Regions from separate parts of the Rheinheimera tilapiae genome, predicted to be linked through region 4. Evidence: predicted binding sites of a transcription regulator. Region 4 holds the regulator's gene; each other region holds the start of a gene.
What was found. The regulator FNR, encoded in region 4, switches genes on or off when oxygen is low (the NO sensors DNR and NnrR bind a similar motif). The targets are predictions, from matches to a motif close to TTGATNTANATCAA.
Positions count from the first base shown of each region.

Region 1: ACFFJP_RS14065 (cytochrome ubiquinol oxidase subunit I) is a predicted target of FNR. The motif match lies at 1,682-1,695, and genes of this name have one in related genera.
Region 2: ACFFJP_RS02455 (putative zinc-binding protein) is a predicted target of FNR. The motif match lies at 1,817-1,830, and genes of this name have one in related genera.
Region 3: ACFFJP_RS00620 (cytochrome ubiquinol oxidase subunit I) is a predicted target of FNR. The motif match lies at 2,181-2,194, and genes of this name have one in related genera.

Region 1 covers NZ_JBHLXP010000003.1:713,657-717,954, forward strand. Annotated here, with positions in the region: gene cydB (cytochrome d ubiquinol oxidase subunit II) at 1-36, opposite strand, end outside; gene ACFFJP_RS14065 (cytochrome ubiquinol oxidase subunit I) at 38-1,594, opposite strand; gene ACFFJP_RS14070 (GH36-type glycosyl hydrolase domain-containing protein) at 2,023-4,298, opposite strand, start outside.
Region 2 covers NZ_JBHLXP010000001.1:561,365-565,662, forward strand. Annotated here, with positions in the region: gene norR (nitric oxide reductase transcriptional regulator NorR) at 1-587, shown strand, start outside; gene ACFFJP_RS02450 (HesA/MoeB/ThiF family protein) at 592-1,359, shown strand; gene ACFFJP_RS02455 (putative zinc-binding protein) at 1,372-1,758, opposite strand; gene ACFFJP_RS02460 (LysR family transcriptional regulator) at 1,954-2,886, opposite strand; gene ACFFJP_RS02465 (NnrS family protein) at 2,968-4,170, opposite strand; gene ACFFJP_RS02470 (MFS transporter) at 4,193-4,298, opposite strand, start outside.
Region 3 covers NZ_JBHLXP010000001.1:126,406-130,703, forward strand. Annotated here, with positions in the region: gene cydB (cytochrome d ubiquinol oxidase subunit II) at 1-549, opposite strand, end outside; gene ACFFJP_RS00620 (cytochrome ubiquinol oxidase subunit I) at 549-1,988, opposite strand; gene ACFFJP_RS00625 (sensor histidine kinase) at 2,298-4,211, shown strand; gene ACFFJP_RS00630 (sigma-54-dependent transcriptional regulator) at 4,211-4,298, shown strand, end outside.
Region 4 covers NZ_JBHLXP010000001.1:2,470,238-2,474,535, reverse strand. Annotated here, with positions in the region: gene ttcA (tRNA 2-thiocytidine(32) synthetase TtcA) at 1-499, opposite strand, end outside; gene uspE (universal stress protein UspE) at 594-1,511, opposite strand; gene fnr (fumarate/nitrate reduction transcriptional regulator Fnr) at 1,699-2,418, opposite strand; gene ACFFJP_RS10685 (sulfite exporter TauE/SafE family protein) at 2,455-3,126, opposite strand; gene ccoS (cbb3-type cytochrome oxidase assembly protein CcoS) at 3,116-3,307, opposite strand; gene ACFFJP_RS10675 (heavy metal translocating P-type ATPase) at 3,304-4,298, opposite strand, start outside.

The sequences.
Region 1 (4,298 bases), on a different contig from region 4:
TAACCACCAGATAAATCTTAAAAATTCGTAATCCATGTTACACCTCAGTCGCTTTGCCGGTTTCGAAATCGTATTTGCCGGTATGCAGGCTGGACGGGCCTTTGCGGGCAAAATGCTGCATCAGCCAGACTTCGATAATCAGGAAAATGGTATAGAGCACAGTGATCAGGATCAGACTGGTCCAGATCTCGGCCGGGGTTAAACCAGACGCCGCCATATGGGTTGGCAGCACTTCACCGACCGCCCAAGGCTGACGACCGTATTCCGCCACAAACCAGCCGGCTTCACAGGCGATCCACGGCAATGGCAGACCAAACAGGGCAGCTTTTAACAACCAGGTTGGTTTACGTTCCAGTCGTTTGGCGCTGTAGTAGAAACTCAGGGCAAAAATTACCAGCATGGCAAAACCGGCCGCGACCATGATGCGGAAGCTCCAGAACATCGGTGCCACCTGCGGAATACTGCCATCAACTGCCGCCTGAATTTGCTCTGGCGTGGCTTTACTTGGGTCTTCAGCATAAGCGGTGACTAGCAGGCCATAGCCTAAGTCTTTTTTCACACTGTCAAAGGCAGCTTTGGTCTCGGCAGAAGTATCGCCGCCGCGCAGCAGGCGCAATAAGCGATAGGCTTCAATGCCATTGACGATACGGGCGCGATGCTGCTCTTTTAAGTCCTTCAGACCACTAACCGGTTCATCCAGTGAGCGGGTCGCAATCAGACCGAGTGCATAGGGAATTTTCACGGCATAGTCAGTGGTTTGCGTTTCGCTGTTTGGCACGCCAATCACGGTAAAAGACGCCGGCGCCGGATGGGTCTCCCATTCCGCTTCCACCGCTGCCAGTTTCACCCGCTGCACGTCGCCGAGCTCATAACCGGATTCATCACCGAGCACAATCACCGACACAGACGCCGCCAGACCAAAGGCCGAGGCAATAGCAAAACTGCGGCGGGCAAAGGCTAAATCGCGGCCTTTAAGCATGTACCAGGCCGAAATGGCCAGCACAAACATCGCGCCTGTGACATAACCAGCCGACACGGTATGGACAAATTTGACCTGCGCCACCGGGTTAAAAATGACTTCGCTGAAGCTGGTCATTTCCATCCGCATCGTTACATAGTTAAATTCGGCACCGACCGGGTTTTGCATCCAGCCGTTGGCAATCAAAATCCACAGCGCCGACAGGTTAGAGCCTAAGGCCACCAGCCAGGTCACAGCTAAATGCTGCACCTTGCTTAACCGGTCCCAACCGAAGAAAAACAGACCAACCAGCGTCGATTCGAGGAAAAACGCCATCAGGCCTTCAATAGCCAGCGGCGCGCCAAAAATATCGCCGACATAATGCGAATAATAAGACCAGTTGGTACCGAACTGGAATTCCATCGCGATACCGGTAGTGACCCCCAGCGCGAAGTTGATGGCAAACAACTTGCCCCAGAATTTGGTCATATCGCGGTAAATTTCTTTGCCGGTCATCACATAAACCGATTCCATGATCGCCAGTAAAAACGTCATACCGAGCGTCAGCGGCACAAATAAGAAGTGGTACATTGCCGTAAAGGCAAACTGCAAGCGCGAGAGTTCGACGATATCCATCCACCGTCTCCTGTGGGGTTAATTTACTTAATCACTTACTAATGTAAGAGCTGTCTTGCAAAACAGCGAAGCCTAACTGCCGGGTTATTGATCAACATCAAATTTGCCATCACAACAGCGCTGCCCCCCGCCAGGTTCTGTTGCAACGAGGTTCTGTCGCAACGCGATGGGATGCAGTCAATCAGCGCCAGACTATTGTCCGCCGCTTGCAGGGTTTAAACCTTGATTAGAATCAAACTCGAGGGGTAAAAGCGGGTGCTGCGACAATTTGCCACAGCAGTGCTGTATCCCTGCAAACAGTGGCTAAGTATTGGAACAGCTTCATATTTTTGCAAATGACCCGAAAAAAGCACTGCCGATTCCGGTCAAAGGCAACCAGCAGACCTGGCATAGCACAAGCTGTCTGCCGGGCGGGTGTGCAGCGAGCGTCACAGCGGCAATAACACCCGTAGCCGGTAAATCCGGCCGGATTGGATCTCTGGCAATAAATTGTCGGACAGCAGCTGGTTTTGCAGATAAACCTGCGACGCATTAATGCCGGCCTGACGGCTAAAGCTGCATTCAATCACAGCGCCGCGAAAACGCCGAGTGACGGTCGCCTGTGGCCAGTGCGCCGGCAATTGCGGCGCGATACGCAGGCCCTTGCCTTCGCCTTTGAGACCAAACAGCTGTTCAATCAGGCAGCGATACACCCAGTGCACAGTGCCGGTATTGAGCAGCTGACTGGAACGGCCGGCAGTGCGCGGGTATTGGCTAAAAGCGCCGCGATAATAATTCGGCAAAAACACCGGCAACTGGCCGCGCTGACGCTGCTCAGCCTCATCGTCTGACGGCAACATCTGGCGCAGCACCTGAAATGCGCGGTCCGCCTCGCCCACCTGATACAAGGCATACAAATAAAAGGCGGCGGCGTGGTTATACACAGAACCATTTTCGGCCGAGCCGGGGAATTTTTGCGTGACCCGGCCGACATCGTCGCGCATCGCGGTATAAGCCGGCGCGAGCATCTGCACGCCGTAAGGGGTTTGCAGCTGCGCATCCACTGCCTGTAACAACGCCTGCTGCTGCGCTGGACTGGCCGCGCCGCTTAACAGCGCCCAGCTTTGTGGATTTAAGTAGATCCGACCTTCGGGATCTTTGCTGATACCAAACACCACATCATCGTCGGTAATGCCCCGGCCATACCATTGGCCGTCCCACAGATAGCTATTCACCGCCTGATTAAAGGCTGCAGCCTTGGCCCGGTAGTCTGCGGCCTGCTCGATTTCGCCCCGGTTTTCGCTCTGGATTTCACCCCGATTTTCACAAAGATCAGCCCAGGTATTCAGCGCATAAGCCGCCGCCAGACTGAGCCAGCCCGACACCCCACGGCCTTTGTAACCGACCATATTCATCGGATCACACCAGTCGCCCTGCTCGATATAACTTAACCCACGGGCGTCTTTTTTCTGCCAAAGCCAGGCCATGGCGCGATGCAAATGTTCGGTCACTGTGGACGCGTCGGCTTCTACTTCTTTGTAGCCCACTTGTTCATCCAGCAGTGCCCAGTCGTTAGTTTCATCGAGGTAGGCGCGCAGGAACAGCGGCAGCCAGACACATTGGTCGGTATGCGGCACCTGATTGATATATTTCAACTGCGCATCCATATGCAGCAAAACCCCGTCCGGCATTTCGCCGCTTTGATGTTGTTGCGACAACGCGGTCAGCAAGGCGGTTCTGGCCACGTCCGGCGCCAGATACGTCATGCCCATATGGTCTTGCAGGTAGTTTCGCGTCTGTGGATCTGTGGTCAGCCGGTTTACATCGCCATGGTAATAAACCTGCCGTGGCAACCACTGATTGACGAAGTTATCCAGCCCGCTGTCCGGTGTACTGATCTGAATAGCCGGTGTGATGGCCGCCTGTTGCGCCCGGTACGCCTGCACTGCCGCGGTAAAGCCGTCGGTGGCCGCTGAAATAGCAGGCCCGAAAAAACGCTGCCGGATGGCGGCGATCTCGGCCTGATCTCGCGCCGGACCAAAAACGAAGCGGTACAGTTCGGTCGCGCCGGGCGACAGCACCACATCATATTGCAGCGCACAGGCCGGCGTTTCATAGTCGGCGCAGCCGTTACTGAGCATCGTCGCTGATATACCGTCCGGAGCCGCCAGCCCGCCCTCGCCTTCAAACTGCTGCTGATTGGCCTCCCATGCCAACGGGGCGCGTTCTGCCAGTAAAAAGGTCTGATCTTTAAAGTCTTTTTGTTTGAAATAATCCGGATACTTTTGATACGGCGTCACGCTGCTGCACACCACCGCCTGCAATGCCGGCTCATAGCGCCCGCCTTGATTCATCCAGGACATATAACCAACCGGAAAATACGGATACAGGCTCAGCCGGCGCGTCGCAGTACCCAGATTCCGTACCCGTAGCTGCCACAGCTCCAACGGTGCGTCCGGCGCCAAGGTCAACCGCCACTCCAGCCGTAAATCATCACTCAGTTCCAGCTGCCAGCAGATGTCTGCTGCGCCAGCGGAAAAGACAAAACTTGCGGTCGGCTTGCGCACCGGTTCATAAGGCACAGACCAAAGCTCGCCGCTGTCCTGATCTTTGACATAGACAAAACGGCCCGGATGATGCGCGTAATACGGCTGCTCCGGCTGCATAAAAGTCTTCGCTTCCAGATTCGGCGCATGGGCGTATTTGGCCGGCTCCGGCTGCATAA
Region 2 (4,298 bases), 1.9 Mb from region 4:
ATCGGCTGTCGGTTTATCCCATCCATATTCCACCACTGCGTAAGCGGCAAGGCGATATCGTCTTGCTGGCGGGCCATTACCTGGAACTGAACCGGGTGAGGCTTGGCGTGCGGGCACTGCGTTTATCCATTAGCGCCGCACAAGCGCTCGAGGTTTACCATTGGCCCGGAAATGTGCGTGAATTAGAGCACTGCATTAGTCGGGCTGCGCTAAAAGCTCTGTCACAAGGGGCGAGCCGGCAGGATATCATTACTTTGACGCCATCACTGTTGGAGCTGAGTGAACCATCGGCTTTTAGCCAGAGTCCGACGGAGTCGACCATGCAATGTCGAGAGGGTCCGTCTGAAACTACAATCCAGCTGCCATCTGGCATAGGGTTAAAAGCGGCAGTTGCGCATTTTCAGCGTGAGATGATTGTGACTACGTTACAAACTAGCGATGCAAATTGGTCAATTGCTGCCAGGAAGTTGGCGTTGGACCCAAGTAATTTGCATAAGCTCGCCTTAAAGCTCGGTATCAAGCAGTCTGCGAAACATAGTGAAAAGCTGACACAATTAGCTGCAACTACTTTATCGGATAAGGAATAATGCCATGGTTAGTCCAATGGTAAGCTTGGATTCTTTGCAGCAAACCCGCCGTTATAGCAGGCAAATTATGCTGCCAGCTGTCGACTTAGATGGGCAGGAACGATTGCTGAACAGTAAAGTTTTGCTGGTAGGCATGGGTGGCTTAGGCTGTGCGGCGGCGCCATATTTATGCAGCGGTGGTGTAGGGCAGTTAACCCTGGTTGACGGTGATACGATTGATCTGACGAATTTGCAGCGCCAGATTTTATACACCAACGCAGACATCGGTAAATTTAAGGCACAAACCGCAGCACATTGGCTTTCACAGCAAAATCCGGACATTCGTATCGAAGCGATTTGTCAGTTTGCTGATGAAGACCTTTTAACAGAATTGGTTGGGCGCCATGACCTGGTGCTTGATTGCACAGATAATTTGGTTATCCGCCAACAAATCAGTGATGCTTGCGTGCAGGCACAAACACCATTAATCAGCGCTGCGGCTATCCGCTTCGAAGGTCAGCTCTGCTGCTTCAAAAATGACGGTAGCGGGCCTTGTTATCGTTGTGTATCCAGACTGTTCGGCGAACAACAGTTAACCTGTCTGGAGGCCGGGATTTTTGCACCGGTGGTTGGACTGATTGGCGTGCAACAAGCCCTATGGGCCATGTTGTGGCTATCGGGTGCTCAGGATTTACCATGGCACCAGCTCAGGATATTTGATGCATTACAAAGCCAGTGGCAGAGTTTCAGTATCATGAAACAACAGAATTGTTGTTGTGATAAAGCCACGTAAATTTTGCAGAATTCAGTGCAAGCCCGCATGAGGTTCTGACAGCAACTCGCCCTGAATATGTTGCAGCAATTCATAGGCGGCACTTAAAGTACAATCTTCTTGTCGCGATTTTTTATAACCAAAGGAAGTGACTTCAATGTGCCAAGTCGGAATGACGTTCACGGTAGCCAGTGTCTGACGCACGCAATTTAGTGGGCAGCCATCCAGTGCCAGCACCGGCCGCCCTGACTGTGCGACTTTGACCAGAGATTTAATTTTGCCGCCGATCCCTGCTATACAAGACATTTCGGCGATCCCTTCTCTGTCCAGCACAACCGCTAAATCATTGGTCAGTTGTGCTACGTTTGAGCAGCCTGAACAGGCATACACCAGCGGTTTTTGATTGGCAAAATGAGACATCCTGAAAACTCCTGTTGAAGTATTGGACTCAGTCTGCGGCTTGGTTGCGTGTTAGAACTTGATATAAATCAAGCTGGGTTCGCGCCTACTCATTCAGGGGTAGTTGTGTTACTCGGAGAGGTTAAAACAATGATCTATTCAATGAAAACCGTTTTCTGACTAATAATCTCTAAGGGCTTAAGAACCACCGAGTTTTTAAAATGCGATTGTTGCTGACTGCACTGAACTCACTTTATTTTTCTTGCAGATACTTTTAAATCGTTGGCTGACGGCTGATAGATATTTGTCCTGATGCCAGCATAAGTGCAGCTGGCGCGGCATGGGTTGGCTGAACGGCAACACGACTAAGGCGCCGCTGCGCAGCCGGTCCTGCACCGCGAGTTCAGACACCAGTGTCAGGCCGAGGCCTTGTTGCACGGTATTCAGCACCGCTTCTAACGTATTCAGTTCCAACACTGTGCCAAGCGCTGATAACTGTGGCCGCAAGTATTTATCAAACTGCTCGCGGCTGCCGGACTGTGCTTCCCGCAGCACCCAATATTGACCAGCCAAATCGGCGGCGCTCAGCACTGCGTCGCTGGCTGCCGTGCGCTGCGCCAGCGGATGTATTGGGCTGGTCACCAGCAGCATTTGGTCCTGCTGCCAGGCTTCGCTGTGCAGCTGCGGATGCGTCACTTCACCTTCAATCAGCGCCAAATCGAGCTCAAATGCCAGCAACCGTTCGGCCAGTTGCTGACTGTTGGCGATAAACACACTAAGCCGCCACTCCGGCCCGAGCTGCGCCAGCAAAGACGGCAACAGATAATTGCCGATGGTCTGACTGGCACCGATGCGCAGCACGGCTTTGCCGCTGCCGCCTGTTTCACCGCTCTGCTGAAACAGCGCGCTGATATCATCCAGCCGTGTCAGCATTTCATCCGCCAGCGGCAGCAACAACGCGCCTTCACTGTTCAGCAGCAGATGCGGATGGGCGCGGTCAAATAACGGCGTACCGAGCTGCAGTTCCAGCTCTTTCAGCGCTTGGGAAATGGCGCCACGCGTCAGGCATAGCTGGTCAGCGGCCGCGCCTAAATTACCGAGCCGCGCCACGGCGACAAAAGCTTTGAGCTGACGAAAACTGATATTCACATCGTTTTCCTTTTTCACCCATTCGTCAGACTGTTCTTATAGCAGCAGCGGCACCGAATCAGCCTTCGTTACTCATCACCATTATCCGGGATGCCCATCTGCACGCGGGCTAGTCAGAATTTTCCAGTAACAGAGCAGAAACAGCATAAACCCGACAACCCAACAAACGGCTGATATTAACACCCCGGTCAGGTACCACTGGCTGGATTGCAAAGGCAGCAATACACGACAAACCATGGCGGCGATTAAGGCAGCGAACGCCAGCGGCATCCAGCGCGATGTCTTCAGTTGCCGGCCGGTATGTCCCAGTGACACTCTGGACATCATTGACAGGATCATCGCCCCCATAGCGCCAACCGTCAGCATATGGATCGCAAGACTCTGTGTCACCGCAAGACCTGCGTAGCGTGCGGCAAAGAGCGCCAGACCGGCCGGAATACACCAATAAGCCACATGTAAAGACCACAGTAGTGGCTCTTGCCAGGTGATCCAAATTTTCCAGCGGGCAGCCCGCACTGCGAGCAGCGTTGCGGCGACTGAACACAATAAAAAAGGTACTTGGGTGGGAAGCCACGTTTGCAAATGGAAAAAGTGAAAGCCAAATACCGCCCAGCAGCTGCCAAGTGCCGCCCGATCCAACCAAACCAGTGAGGTAACCCGCGTGGTGCGAGTGCCATTGGCGGTAAACATCGGCAGCACGCGGCCGCCAACAATCGCCATCACCAGCGTGATCAACAACACCGCACTGGTAGACCCATGATTCTGTAACTGTTCATAACCCGGTGTTAGGCCAAACCACATCAGAGCATTGCAGATGGTTAATACCAGCAATAACGGAATAAAAAACAAGTTGCGATATTGCCGGGCGGCAATCAATGGTTTTGCCAGTAACCCGGCAGCCAATGGTAAAAAGCTCAAATCAATCAATATCAACAGTGGTAACGGCATTGCGACTGGCGCTGCGTTCGCCAGTCGCGCCAGCAACCAACAGGCCACTAACAGGGCTAATGGTTTGCCATGCGGCGCGCGCAGCCCGGTCCAGTTTTGCATCGCAGTCAGCAAAAATCCGGCAACAACGGCACTGCCAAAACCGAACACCATTTCGTGGCTGTGCCAAAAAACTATAGGCAGTGCAGGTTTGAAAGTAACCCAACCGGCGAGAATGGCGCCCCACCATGCAATAGCCAGAGCTGAAAAAGAGGCAGCGCCTAAAAATAACGGCCGAAACGCCAGACGCAGTAACACTGGAATTTTCTGCTCCTGAGCTAGATCTGTGATTTGCATAAAGTCCTCATACAGCGACGAGTTAATGGTCGTCAGCTAGAAAGTTGTCCGCGCGTGCTTTGGCAAGCGCTAGTTGGAATTGCTCACGTTGGTTAGCAAAAAACATCAGGATCATGCAAAGGGCCAGC
Region 3 (4,298 bases), 2.3 Mb from region 4:
GCGCTGCTGGCGATCATCACGGCATTTCATCACCAGATAAGTACATCCGAGTAATGCATAACCCGCTAACAAAGCAAAACCAGTAAACAACGTAAACGGCGTCAGTAAATCCAGCGGCGATGCCGAGACCAGCGGAGTACCGCCAATCAGAACTCCCAACATCAGGCCCTGGCAGAACGCGGCGACAGTCGAGCCAATGGCAAAAGCCCGGTTCCACCAGCGTTTGGACGTGGTGGATTTAAAACGGTATTCAAAAGCGACTCCGCGGAAAATCAATCCAATCAGCATCAGCATAATGGGTGCGTACAATGCCGATGTCAGGCCGGCGTACGCGGCCGGAAAAGCGCCGAACAGAATGACCCCGCCAAATACCAGCCAGGTTTCGTTGCCGTCCCAGACGTGTGAGATGGACCGCATCAGCTGGTCTTTGTCGGCTTCGTCCCGAAACCATGGGTACAAAATGCCGATCCCTAAGTCAAAGCCATCCAGCAGGACGTACATCAGAATGGCAAAGCCGAGTAACAGGAAATAAAACAGTGGCAAATCCATTATTTCGCTCCTTCGTTGTGACGGTCGGTGTCGGTGCGGTGTTCAGCCGGGTGCAGCGTTTTGGTCAGCGCCAGCGCATAACCTGAGGCTTCCACGCCAATCAGATGTTGTTGTAACGACTCCAGCGGCGGTGGGCCTTTTTTAATCAACTTGCGGAAGAAATACAGGTAGACCGCAAATAACAGGCTGTAAGTCAGCACAAATAAAGTCAGCGACAACGCGACGCGCTCCGGTGGCAGTGGCGATACCACATCACTGGTACGGACCAGACCATAGACAATCCAGGGTTGCCGGCCTATTTCGACCACATACCAGCCAGCCAGCACGGCAATTACGCCAGTGGGAGCCAGCATACTGCACAGCCACAAGAACAACGGTTGCTGATACAAAGCTTCCCGTCGGCGCAGCCAAAGCCCCCAAAGTGCGACAACAATCATCAGCACGCCCAGCCCAACCATGATGCGGAACGAGAAAAACACCAGCGGCACATTAGGTCTGTCGGCTTTAGGTACTGATTGCAGACCGGTCAATTCACCTTGCCAGTCATGCGTCAGGATCAAACTTGCCATGCCGGGGATCGCCACTTCAAAGTGGTTTTTCTCCTGTACCGGGTCTGGGATCGCAAACAATAATAGCGGCACGTTCTGTTCGCGCGCTGGCCAGATCCCTTCCATCGCCGCCAGTTTCACCGGCTGATGTTCTTTCACATTCAAACCATGCAAATCACCGACAAAAGCCTGCAGCGGCGCAAAAATCAATAACCACCATAGTGAAAACGACAGGCCTTTGCGGGCGAATGCGATATGTTCTTTGCGGCGCAGATACCAGGCCGAAGTGGCCAGTACGACCAGGCCTGCGGTCAGCATGGTGGCGAGTAGCATATGGCTTAGCCGGTAAGGCATCGATGGGTTAAAAATGACTTCCAGCCAGCTTTCCACCACAAATTTGCCGTCGACGATGGCGTGACCGGCCGGTGTTTGCATCCAGCTATTGGCGGCGATGATCCAAAATGCCGAGATCCAGGTGCCGACCGCCACGGTACATGTGGCGAAGAAATGCAGACGGGCGCTGACGCGTTGCCAGCCAAACAACATGACGCCGAGGAAACCGGCTTCGAGGAAAAAGGCAGTCAGCACTTCGTAAGCCATCAGAGGCCCGATCACTGCACCTGTCAGCTCGGAAAACTTCGAGAAGTTCGTGCCGAATTCGTATGACAGCACGATGCCGGACACTACGCCCATGCCAAAAGTGATGGCAAAAGGTTTGATCCAGAATTTAGCCAGTTGCAGATACAGCGGGTTACGGGTTTTCAGCCACAGGCCTTCCCAAATCGCGATCAGTGTCGCAAGACCAATAGTGATAGACGGGAAAATAATGTGAAAGCTGACAGTAAACGCAAACTGCAGCCGGGACAATATCGCGGAATCTAATTCCATCATGCAGCTCCCCGGCGATTTTCAGCCCAATACAGCAGCGGGGCCAGCAAGGCGGCAATGCCCAACAGGAAACAGAACTCAGTGAAAAACACAGACCATAACATCAGGTAACTCCTCTCACGGCGAACCAATCAGTCAAAAGCGATGCCAGCTCAATGCGATTGTTGGGCCAGTGTTTTGATTTCTGACAAAACATTGATCTGTATCAATAAATTGAAAGCTGCTTGAGGTGGCTGACAAGCTGGTTTACGCTGTACATCTTTGCATCTGTCAACAGCGTTGACATGCAGAACTCTGGAACCGGGAGATCCAATGGATTTAGCAATGTTATTTGAGACCATGCTGGGGCTGACCAGTCTCAGTGCCCTCTGGACCGGGCTCTGGTTGTGGTGGCATGCCCGTTTTCAGCCGGTACTGAAACCACTGGCCGGCTTTTGCGCCATGATGGCTGTCTGGTGTGGTGGTCATCTGGCGCTGCAACATGATTTGTTGTTACCGGGTAAAGCGCTCATTCTGGCCAATCCGTTAATGCCGGCCTTTTTCCTGCAATTCGCTTTGGCTTATGTCACAGCGCAGCCGCAACAGCCACAGCTGCGCTGGATTGAATGGTTGCGGCAATACCAGTCCTGGTTTTTGCTGGCGTCTGTGCTGGTGGTGTTACTGAGCTGGTCGCAGCCGTCGGCCCGGGTGCAGGCGCTGTACGGCATGCCGGTTTTTTTCCTGTTTGACGGTTTTGGCTGGTTCAATCTGGCGTACACAGTGCTGCTGGGCATGCTGGCGCATTGGGTGCTGTGGCGTGGCCGTCATGCCTATCACGGCAATAAACATCATTCGGTGGTAGCCATTTCGATGACGGCTGGTCTTGGTTTGTTGCTGGCCACCAGTTTTGTCTTCCCGTCGCTTGGTTTGAACTGGTATCCCTATCCGATGCTGGTATTGCCGTTGTATCTGGTGTTGCTGGTGTACAGCGTGGTGCGGTATCAGATGCTGGCGGTGAATGCCTTTGCCAGCCGTGCCCTGGTCTATCTGGTGATGGGCTTGTTGCTGCTACTGCTGATGGCGCTGATGAGCTCGCTGTTTGGTCAGTTTGGCATGCCTGCGCTGGCCGCAGTGCCGGGCTGGCAGCTGTGGTTATATTCCAGTTTATTGCTGTTATTGGCAGCTGCGGCCTACAGACCCGCCAGTCGCCTGGCTGAGAGGCTGATTTTTCCCGGCGTGCAGCTCAGTGAAGCCATGGTTAGTCGCTGGCAACAACAGCTGTCTCTGGCGGCGGACTGGCAGCAACTGGCGGAGCAGTCGGCTTTGCTGATCCGACAGCCACTGAAACAACCGGTGCAGATTTGCCTGCTGCAGGGGGCTGAACTGCTGGCACAAAGTGCTGAGGTGTCGGCTTTAAAGCTGATGGTCATCGCCACTGACAGCGACGACCAAAGCGGCAAGCACTGGCAGTTCAGTATTCCGGGTGAGCAGGGCCTGACACCGACGTTAAAGTTGACCGCCGAAGTGTTTGGCTCGTTGCTGGTCAGCAGCTGTGGACGCTTGCAGTCGGCGCTGGCGCTGGCCGAAGCACAAAAACAGCAGCTGGCGCAGCAACACCTGGTTGAGCTGGGCGCGCTGGCAGCATCGATGGCGCATGAGCTGCGCAATCCGCTGAATATTATTTCGATGGCGTCTGCTGCCGTGGATGCTGAACTGCGCGGTCATATTCAAACTCAGTTAAAACGGGCGGACCGGCTGATCGCCGACATGCTGGTGTATGCCGGCCGGCTGCAGCTGCAACCGACGTTGTTCCCGCTGCAGCCCTTAGTGCAGTCGTTATTGCTACAGGCGCCAGATGGCGTGCGCACTGAGCTTGCGATGCCGGCCGATTTGCAGTTGTACGCCGACCCTTATCGGATTCAGCAAGTGCTGCAAAACCTGTTCGACAACGCCTTTGCTTTTTTACGCAATCAGCCCGGCGCTTGTTTGCGCGTTGAGGCTAGTACTTCAGATACAGAAGTGCAGATCCGGGTGCTGAATAACGGTCCGGCGCTGGACCCTGCGTTATTGGATGGTCAGCTGTTCCGGCCTTTTGTCAGCAAAAGAGCCGGTGGCAGTGGCTTGGGTCTTGCCATCGTGGCCCGCATCATTTTGGCCCATCAGGGCCGTATTCAGCATGATACCGACCCTGACTGGCCGGTCTGCTTCACCCTCTATTTGCCTGTTGTTTCCGGAGAGATACGCTGATGAGCGCTGCTTTTTCTTTAGATAGTTTCCGCACCGCCAAAGTGTTGCTGGTGGATGACGAACCGGCATTCCGGCTGCTGGCCGAGC
Region 4 (4,298 bases):
TCATTTTACCGCCGTAGAACATGTTCAGAAACATCGTTTCAATCATGTCATCCCGATGGTGGCCCAGTGCGATTTTGGTCGCGCCCAGCTCTTTGGCGGTGCGGTATAAAATGCCCCGACGCAACCGGCTGCATAAAGAACAGGTAGTTTTGCCTTCAGGAATTTTTTCTTTGACGATGGAATAGGTGTCTTCAGTGACGATTTGGTAATCCACGCCGATGCCATCTAAGTAAGTAGGCAACACGTGCGCCGGAAAGCCCGGTTGTTTCTGGTCCAGATTGACCGCCACAATGCTGAAGTTGATCGGGGCGGATTGCTGCAGATTCAGCAGAATGTCGAGCAAGGTATAACTGTCTTTGCCACCGGACAGGCAGACCATGATTTTGTCGCCTTCCTCAATCATGCCAAAATCAGCGATGGCCTGACCCACGCCACGACGCAGTCTTTTGTGCAGTTTGTTCAGATTATATTGCGCTTTGGCTTCAGCGGAGTGTGACATGATGCTACCCAGACAGTAAAAAAGGCGCACATTATAGCGGATCACGCCCGCTTGCCAATTCCAATTCTTGGTTACGGGCGTGGAACATCGACTGTTATGCGACTGGCGCGTCCGGTTTTAGCGCCAACACGTCGCAATCGAGCCGGTCAATCACATGTTCGGCGGTATTGCCAATAATGGCTGCCGACAAACCGGTGCGACCGATAGTGCCGATAATCACCATCTCAGCGTCCAGTTCCTTGGCCACACGCGGGATCACATCTTCCGGCATGCCTTCCTGCACGTGGACCGATTCTGCGGTGAGATCAAACTGACCAGCCAGCGCATTCGCTGCATCAACATGGTGATGGCGCATGCTGTCGTTGTATTCAACCGGATTAAATTCCGGGATCTCAATCGCCACATGAATAGGCGTCCCCGGATACGCATTGACCAGATGCACTTTGGCGTTCAGCATCGCGGCCATCGCTTGCGCCTGGCGAATAATAATGTGATTCAGCGCTTTGTGATGTGGTTTCTCACTGCCGGCATTGACCGCTGCCAGTATATTGCCTTGCGCCGGCCAGGCATGTTCTTTGACCAGTAACACCGGGCAGGGGCATTTACGCAGAATATGCCAGTCGGTTGGGGTAAAAATCATTGATTTGAGCACATCATGGTCATGGGTGCCTTTGATCACCAAATCATAACCATGTTCGGTAACTGCCTGCACAACCGCTTCAAACGGGCGGTTGTGCCAGACCACTTTGGCGCTGCAGGCTATGCCTTTGGTGCGGGCCTGATGCAATAATTCCTGGATCCAAATCTCGCGGTCGGTGATCACGGCCTGACGCATCGATTCGCGTTCTTCACCGGATAACATCGTCGTCATTTCGTAAGAGAAATCGTAGATGGATAAAAAAGCAGTGATTTTACAGGCGGTGTGCTCGGCCAGTTCTATGGCTCTTGCCAACGCTTTTTGCTGATCAGTACTGGGATCGAGCACCACCAGCACATCCTGATATGTCGCCATCATCATTCTCCTTTGCGGTCACAGGTACAGAATCATTGTAGCTAAGTTAATCCGCTTCGCGTTTGGTGATGTTGTGTTGGATCAATGAAGCGCCGATTGGTTCCCGGAAGAAGTCTGCGTTCAGTGCTGTCAGGGGCAGAAACAACAAAACCGCCCTAAGGCGGTTTTGCTGGCGATCAACACAACATCAGCGGCCGATTTGCGCCATTCCGGCGATACGGCTTAATTCTTCAAAATTGGCGATAGTGATCAGTTTACCGTCGACATGAATCAGCTCATCTTTGTGAAAGCGTCCCAGCAGGCGACTGATAGTTTCGACGGTTAAACCGAGATAGTTGCCAATCTCACCGCGGGTCATCGTCAGACGGAATTCTTTGCGTGAGAAACCGCGGCTGCCGAAACGTTGTGCCAGATTGGTGATAAATGCAGCCAGTTTTTCTTCAGCGGTTTTTCGGTTCAGCAACAGCATCATTTGCTGGTCACCGTGGATATCCTGACTCATCAGCCGCATCAGTTGCTGACGCAGCTTAGGCACCTGATCTAACAGACTATCGAGGTTGTTAAACGGGATCTCGCAAACCATTGCGGTTTCCAGCGCCTGAGCATAGCTAGGGTGGTGCTGATCACCGATGGCGTCAAAACCAATGACATCGCCAGGTAAATGAAAACCGGTGATTTGTTCTTCACCTTGTTCGGTCAGGGTATAAGTCTTAAAAGAACCTGTGCGTACTGCGTACAACGCCTGTAACGGTTTTCCGGCTTCAAATAAATGATCGCCTTTGTGCGACGGACGTTTACGCTGGATGATTTGATCAAGCTTATCAAGCTCTTGGTCGTTGAGGGTGAAAGGCAGGCACAGCTGACTGAAACCACAGTGCTGACAATTAATACTTGAAGGTGAACTCATCGCAGGTTTCCAAACTCCATCCAAAGTATGCCCAGCTTAAAAAACCAGAGCCCGAAGTGCAAGGTAAATTGTCTGTAACGCGTAAGCGGCCAGGACGGCTGCCAGTCCATATCGCACCCATTGCTGTTGCTGTAACTGCCTTAGCGCGTCTGCGGTCTGACCCGCCAGCAGCACAGCCGGCAGTGTGCCAAGACCAAACAGCGCCATCCACAAGGCGCCCTGACTGGCACTGCCACTGCCGAGGCTCCAGCTCAATGCTGAATACACCAGACCACAAGGTAAATAGCCCCAACATAAGCCATAGGTATAAGCTTTGAGAGCAGAATCCAGCGGCAGTAGCTTTTGACTCAGTGGCTGGACCCGGCGCCATAACGCTTGTCCGGCACGTTCCAGTTTCAGCAAGCCAAACCATAATCGGCTGATATACAGCGCCATCGCCAATAACATCAAACCAGCGAACAGTTGCAGCCACTGCGGCATTAAGCCGGTACTGCCAATCATCGTGGCGCCAAGGCCGCCAAATAAGGCACCGGTCAGCGCATAGCTGCTAATACGACCGAGGCCCAGCATCAGCTGCAGCGCATAGCGGCGGGGACGTGATGGTGGCATCAGCATCTGCAGTGCACCGGCCATCCCGCCGCACATTAACAAGCAATGCGCGCTGCCAAACAGGCCGACAAAAAATGCGGCGAAAATATCAGGGTTCACGGGATGGCGGCGTGCTGTCGGCTGGTGGTGTTGTAGACGCTGGTTTTTCGTTAAACAGGATGCTGAAACCTTCTTTATCCAGGTCGTCAAACTGTTTAGAACGCACCGCCCAGAAAAATACTGCGATGCCAATCATCACAAAGATGATAGCTATCGGGATCAAGACGTAGATAATACTCATGATTTGAGCAACCGTAATGAATTAGACACCACGAGCAATGAACTGCAGGACATACCGATCACTGCGACATAAGGCGAGACAAAACCACAGACCGCCAACGGGATGATAACCAGATTGTACCCGGCTGCCCACCACAGATTTTGCCGTACCACGCGATGTGCCTGACGCGCACCATCAATCAGGGTTTGCAGCTGCTGTAAGTCGTTGTGCAGCAACACCACGTCAGCCTGGTTCTTTGACAGTTCGGTGCCACTGTCGAGTGCAACAGACACATGCGCAGCATGAAAACACGGACTGTCGTTGATACCGTCGCCAACCATCAACACAGTTTCGCCAGCTTGTACCGACAGCTGGATCGCACTGACTTTTTGCTCCGGGCTGCAACCTTGCCACAGCTCGTTGATACCCAGCTGCGTGGCCACGGCTGGCGCTGCGGCTGAAGCGTCACCGGTCAGGATCGCTAGCTTTAGCTGACGTTGCAGCAGAGCAGGGATCAGCGTCGAGACTTCTGGCCTGAGCTGGTCCGCCAGTTGTACTGTTGCTGCTAACTCCCCGTTGATTGACAAACATACCTGAGCGCCCGCCAGTCGAGGGTCTTGTGGATCCAGGCCACAGAAATCCGGCCGGCCAATGCGTAGCTTCTGTTGTTGATAAACACCTGACAAACCGGCACCGACACTGAGGCTAACGTTCTCCAGCGGTAAGGCTTGTTGAAAGAAAGGGCTAAAAGCCCGGGCGATCGGATGTTCAGATTGCTGCTCCAGATTGGCCATCAGATTCAGCAGTTGTGCTTTGTCATACAGCGGCGTGAAGATTTGCAGATCGGTCAAACTAAACCGGCCTTGGGTCAGGGTACCGGTTTTGTCGAAGAAAATTTTACTGAGTTTTGGCAGGACATCGAGCACATGCTGGTTTTTGATCAGGATGCCTTTGCGATTGAGCTGTGCCAAAGCGCAAGTCACTGCTGTCGGAGTGGCCAGACTCAGTGCGC